Linked DNA regions of Magnetococcus marinus MC-1. The protein of the gene in region 1 interacts with the protein of each later gene in a pairwise test. Links are inferred from orthologs where the notes say so. Each region holds a gene or a part of one and is shown on either strand. Other genes may lie near its edges.

Region 1 (3,510 bases):
ACCCAACTGTATCATTTGGTCCAACAGCGACAACAGCGCCAGGATTGGCACCAAAAAGATGGCATCGGTCGCCCGCAAACGTGGCCCAAAACGGCGGATCAGCAGGGTAATCAAAATTTTACTCAAAGCGTTGATCCCCATGGGACCACCGCTGAGCAGGTCCACCGCCACCCCTGCCCCAAAGGCAGAACCCGGTCCACAGCGGTCAGGCCGGTAGAGACGCCAATAAAAGAGCGCCACCAACAACAGGTCTGGACGAAACACCGACCAAGCCTGATAAGGCAACGCCACCTCCTGCACCGCCACCGCCAGCATGAGACTTAACAGCGGCAACCAAGGTGCCAGCAGGCTCCCTGCTAGCGTCATGGTGTGTTTGTCCCCTCGGGCAGCAATCCCAAGGGGCGCAAATCGGTGCGATCCGTAATGGTGGCCTCCTCACCCTCACTAAGGGGTTCGGCATCCACCACCGGCAGCATGAGACGCAACTCCTCCAAGCGGTCAAGATCCACCAATGCCCGGGCGGTAGCCTGCATAAACAACCCATCCGCATTGGGATTAAGCGAGGTCACCCGAGCAACCCCAACCCCTTTGGGAAAAACCCCACCGGTACCCGAGGTAATGAGCAGATCCCCCACCAAAATATCCCCCCCCTTGACCACAAAACGTAGCTCCAGAGTACTGCTGTTGGTCCCAGCCACCATGGCACGCAAGCGCGAACGCTGCACCTGCACCGGCACCCGCGAGTTGATGTCATGCAGGGTTAGCACCGTGCTGCGACGGGTACCCACCGCCACCACCCGCCCCACCACACCGGCCGGGCTAACCGCCGGGGTGTCGGGTCGCACCTTCTCCTGAGCACCGGCATTGACCAACAATACCCGTGAAAAAGCCGACGAGCTGTCACCCACCACCCGCGCCACCGTGTAGGTGTAGTGAGGATCCACCGACATACGTAAAATCTGACGCAGGCGACGATTCTCTTTAAGCGCCTCGTCCAGTTGCAACTGCATAGGTCCCACATTGGCCAGCAGCCGTTTGAGGCGTAGGTTTTCTTCATCCAGGTGCCCCAACTCTTGCAGCCGTTGGCCAGCGGCACGGGTTGCCTCCACCGGGGAGAGCACCAACCGTTGCATCCCACCCAACAGGTTGGCCAGCACCCCCTTAAACGCCAACACCCCTGGCGAATCAGCACGCAAGACAAACAATAGAAAAACGGCCAGCAACAAAAAGGTTGCGGCCGTTAGTCTTTGTCGGTGTAGACGTATTAAGCTCCACAAGGGCAGCATCGTAGCCTAGCCTAAACTACTGGTCGGTGAGAATATCGGACATGGCGTCCAGCTCCTCCAGAGCCTTACCGGACCCCATAACCACGCACGAGAGGGGATCTTCCGCCACAATCACCGGCAAGCCGGTCTCTTCGGAGATAAGACGATCCAGACCACGCAGCAGGCCGCCACCACCCGTTAAGACGATACCCCGATCCACAATGTCGGCAGCCAGCTCCGGCGGGCAGCACTCCAGGGCGGTACGCACCCCTTCGGTAATGGCGTTAATGGGCTCTTGCAATGCCTCCAGAATCTCCGGGTCAGAGATCATTTGGTGTTTTGGCACCCCATTAATCAGGTCACGCCCTTTAACTTCAACCTCAATACGCTCCTCCAGGGGGTAAGCGGAACCGACCTTGATTTTGATCATCTCGGCGGTGCTCTCGCCAATCAGCAGAGAGTATTTGCGGCGCACATGGGCCATGATGGCCTCATCCATCTTATCCCCACCCACACGGATGGAACGGGAAAACACGATACCCGCCAGCGAAATGATGGCTACCTCACTGGTTCCCCCTCCAATATCCACCACCATAGAGCCCGAAGCATCGGTAACCGGTAGCCCGGCCCCGATGGCCGCCGCCATGGGCTCTTCAATCAAAAACACCTCACGGGCACCGGCGGTCTCGGCAGAATCCCGGATCGCCTTACGTTCCACCGGGGTAGCCCCATTGGGCACGCAAACAATAATCCGGGGGGAGTGGAAAAAGCGGCGTTTATGTACCCGCCGTATAAAATGTTTGAGCATCGCTTCGGTTACGGTAAAATCCGCAATCACACCATCCCGCATGGGGCGGGTTGCGACAATATTACCGGGGGTGCGGCCCAGCATACGCTTGGCTTCATTACCAACCGCTAATACTTTACGTCCATGGCGGGGGCTTTCATGAATCGCCACCACGGAAGGTTCTGATAGTACAATACCCTTGCCGCGCACATAGACCAGCGTGTTCGCGGTACCCAGGTCGATGGCCATATCAGTGGAAAAAAGCCCCAACAGTTTACTCAACATTACCTTGAAACCTCAGGAAACGGGGGTCAAACCATCTCTAAAACGGCCACGCAGCCCATATCGCCGCAGTTAACCGTACCGAATCACCCCCCGGTGGGCGTAGCCGAACCGGGAGATCCCAAAAAAACACAACGAAAAGCGGTCTAAAAACGGTGCTTCCTTGGCGGCGCGCGCATTTAGACATAAACTCTAGGAATGTACACCTTACCCACCAGCGCTTCAAGCACCCTTTATGGTCGCCTTGCGCATTACCTTCCTTAATGGCTCTATTATGCATCAAGATGCGAAACGCCCTCTGATCAACATTTCGGAACTCGATGAGGCCATTACCGATGCGGTGCGCCGCCACGGCCCCAGCCCCTTCGAGAGCAAAGGCCGACAAGAGTTGGTTAACATCTTTAAAAATGCGCTACAAATGGGCCGCGAGGCACTGCGTATTGAACATGAGTGCGGCGCAACGGGTCGGCGTATTGTCAAAGGCCACACCTTCGTCATGGACCTGCTGCTCAATCGGCTGCATGCCCTGGTACACGGCATTGCCCACCAAGCGGTCGAAGAGGGGGCCGCCACGCTGGATGAGCACCCGGATGAGCGCTATGCCATGGTGGCTACCGGCGGTTATGGCCGTGGTGAGTTAGCCCCGTATTCCGACATCGACCTGCTCTTTATCATACCCGACGCTGCCCCTAGCGAGATCACCGACAAGATTGAAAAGGTCCTCTATTTTCTATGGGACCTAGGCTTGGATGTCGGGCAGGCGGTGCGCACCCTAGATGAATGCATGGCCCAAGCCAATGAAGAGATTGAAAATCGCACCAGCATGCTGGAGTCGCGTTTTCTCGCCGGCAACCGCGCCCTCTTTAAAAACTTTAGCGAGCATTTTCAAGAGCGGGTTTTATCCGACCCTGCCCGTTTTCTCAAGGAGAAGTTAGAGGAGCAGTCCAAACGTCACGAACGTTTTGGCAATTCGCTCTTTTATCTGGAGCCCAATATTAAAGAAAACCCCGGCGGTCTGCGGGATATCCACACCCTTTTTTGGGCCGCTAAATACCGCTACAAAGTTATGCGCATTAAAGATCTTATTCCACAACAATTGATCACGGAAGAGGAGTATACCACCTTTACCCGCGCCCGTGAATTTTTATGGCGCATCCGCAATGCGCTACACTACAC
Region 2 (2,989 bases), 790 kb from region 1 along the record:
GCATTTTGGTCAACTACCCCAGCGCACTCAAGCAGAAACACAAAAGGGGCCGCACTGCCATCCATAATGGGCACTTCAGGGCCGTCAATATCCACAATGGCATTGTCCACCCCCATGCCCGCAAAGGCGGCCAGCAGATGCTCAATGGTCGAGACGCTCACCCCATCATTATTGGAGATGGTGGTACACAAACGGGTATCTTTGACATTCATGACGTGGGCGGGTACCCGCGCATTATTAAGGTCGGTACGGCGGAACACAATGCCATGATTCGCAGGTGCCGGTTGCAACGAAAGGTAGGCCTTTTGGCCACTGTGCAAACCTATGCCCGTGCAGCGTACCGTGTTTTTGAGTGTGCGTTGGAAATGCATGGATAACTCCTCATGAGATGAACCCTCATACAAAACTGGGCACCTCGTTTACTCTCATCCGCTTTATTAACCGTCAATACGCCCAAAAAAGTTGCATCGGTGCAGGATACAACGGACCGTTCCTGTTAAGAAAACAAAAGAGCAAGAATTATGCACAAAAACCACATGGAAGGGGAGATAAATCGGATTCAGGCTCTTTTAGGAATAAAATACGGGAGGGAAGTGCCTTCCTTGGCGACCCCGCAAAGGTTACCCTTCGCTAACATTGGCAATCCTGCCAACGACCGTAGATCCTGTTGCCACTTTCTGACAAGAAAGGTACAGGATCGTTCCCTGGGATATTAAATGGCCATCCCTGGCCAAGGTTCAACCCAAAGGTTGAACCGTCCTTAACCAAATTAAGCGATGTACGCAGCATACCCCTTTGTGATCCGCTCCGGGCACCACGCCCAAAAGGGCGTGGTGCTAGAGAGGTGATCTCAATCCATCTGGCGGCGCAAGAAGGTTGGGACATCAAAGTCCTCATGACCACCATGCACACCGTCCACATTGCGACGTTGGCGCTCTTGGCGCTCTTGACGCATCTGCCGTACATAGCTGTTGTCCACCACTTTGGCTTGGGCGGCATAATCAACGGCTGTCTGTGGCTGGCTGGGCTGCTGTTGGTAGGCGGGGTGTTGTGTAGAATGGGCAGCCTGCTGATGATAGGCTGGCGCAGCTTGGCGCGCGGAGGGCGCTTGGCGTGCGGCGGGTGCGTGGGGCTGGGGCGCTACCGTTTCGGTAAAGGTCGTCTCTTGCGCAGGGAAGGCCATCTTATCACTCTGACCAATACCCGTAGCCACCACGGTGACACGCACGGTATCATCGAGGTTTTCGTTGAGGGTGGTACCAAACACAATGTTGGCATCTTCATGGGCCATATCACGAACCACCATCACCGCCTCATCCACCTCTTGCAGGGTGAGGTTGTAACCGCCGGTAATGTTGACCAGCACACCACGGGCACCGTGGATCGAGGCATCATCCAACAGCGGGCTGGAGATGGCGTTGTTGATGGCGGTCATGGCACGCCCTTCGCCAGAGGCTTCAGCGGCCCCCATCATCGCTTGCCCCATCTCTTCCATAACGGTGCATACATCGGCAAAGTCAACATTGATGTGGCCAGGATGGGTAATCAGATCGGTAATACCACGCACAGCCTGTTGTAAAACATCGTCAGCCTTGCGGAAAGCGTCCAAAATGGTGGTGTTTTTGCCAACCGCAGCCATAAGCTTTTGATTGGGGATGGTAATCACCGTATCCACATGATCACGCAGCTCTTCCAGACCCTCTTCGGCCTGACGCATGCGGCGCTTGCCCTCGAAATGAAAGGGCTTGGTCACCACCGCAACGGTTAAAATACCCAGCTCTTTGGAGATGCGTGCAATAATCGGCGCTGCACCGGTACCCGTACCACCCCCCATGCCCGCCGTAATAAACACCATGTCTGCCCCTTCAATGGCTTGACGTAGGCGTGCTTCGGTCTCCATGGCGGCGTTTTTACCCACTTCGGGTTTGGCACCAGCGCCCAGACCACGGGTAATATCTTCACCAATTTGAATACGGGTTGGGGCCAAACTTTTCGTAAGGGCTTGTGCGTCTGTGTTGGCAACAATGAATTCAACCCCTTCTAGGTGGGACTGAATCATGTTGTTGACAGCGTTACCGCCGCCACCGCCGACACCAATTACTTTGATGCGGGCCTCTAGGTCATCTGTGTGTGCGAACTCGATGGTCATTTATACCCCCTTGGTATTGCGCGTTTATCCGCGTCTATTTTGGGTTTTGTTATGGTTATTGTTTAAGTCGGTGCATTAAAAAATGTCACCAAACCAGGAGCGCATGCGCGAAACCATGGAGCGGCTGCCACCGACATCATCCTGGTTGTAACGCATGGTTGATTCTTGTCCATAGCGATTGGCATAGAGTACCAAACCCGTCGCGGTGGCATAGCTGGCGTTAGCGATCACATCGGTCAAGCCACCAACCCCTTGGGGCAAGCCGCGCCGAACCGGTTTGTTAAAAATCTCCTCGGCCAGATCCACGATACCTTCAGTATTGGCCGCGCCGCCGGTCAACACAATGCCTGCGGCAATCTGCTCATCAAATCCGGAGCGTACAATCTCACGCTGAACCAGGGTAAACAGCTCTTCAACGCGGGGTTCGATAATCTCTGCCAAGATGTGTCGACCCAGTGAGCGTGGGGGGCGTTCGCCGATGCTGGGAACCTCGATGGTCTCATCTGGACCCACCAACGCCGAAAGGGCACAGCCAAATTTACGTTTGAGCTGCTCCGCCTCACGGGTGGGGGTGCGTAGCCCCACCGCAATGTCATTGGTCATATGGTCGCCGCCAATAGCCAGCACAGCGGTATGTTTGATATGACCTTCTGCATAGATGGCAATGTCTGTTGTACCACCACCAATATCCAACAGACAGCAACCAAGCTCTTTTTCATCCTCGGTCAAGCAGGCCTCTGCCGAGGCCAGTTGCTCAAGAATAATATCCCCAACATCCAAGCCGCAGCGGTTGGCGCACTTGACAATATTCTGCGCCGATGCCACCGCCCCCGTCACCAA

What was found. Proteins that work in one complex are often made in the same cells at the same time.
Region 2: the proteins of MMC1_RS07215 (region 1) and ftsZ interact in binary tests that used the Escherichia coli proteins (3 or more experiments, as listed by UniProt). The link is inferred for Magnetococcus marinus MC-1 from one-to-one orthologs.

Annotation. Positions count from the first base shown.
Region 1 is NC_008576.1:1,714,477-1,717,986, reverse strand. Bases 321-3,298 are described here. They hold MMC1_RS07215 (rod shape-determining protein), read right to left. Parts: upstream 2,338-3,298; coding sequence 1,303-2,337; downstream 321-1,302. Other genes in these bases: glnD ([protein-PII] uridylyltransferase), read left to right, coding at 2,609-3,298; mreC (rod shape-determining protein MreC), read right to left, coding at 363-1,286; mreD (rod shape-determining protein MreD), read right to left, coding at 321-366. In the rest of the region: more of mreD, read right to left, coding at 1-320; more of glnD, read left to right, coding at 3,299-3,510. UniProt on the Escherichia coli protein: Forms membrane-associated dynamic filaments that are essential for cell shape determination. Acts by regulating cell wall synthesis and cell elongation, and thus cell shape.
Region 2 is NC_008576.1:923,097-926,085, forward strand. It holds ftsZ (cell division protein FtsZ), read right to left. Parts: upstream 2,150-2,989; coding sequence 851-2,149; downstream 1-850. Other genes in the region: lpxC (UDP-3-O-acyl-N-acetylglucosamine deacetylase), read right to left, coding at 1-371; ftsA (cell division protein FtsA), read right to left, coding at 2,225-2,989. UniProt on the Escherichia coli protein: Essential cell division protein that forms a contractile ring structure (Z ring) at the future cell division site. The regulation of the ring assembly controls the timing and the location of cell division.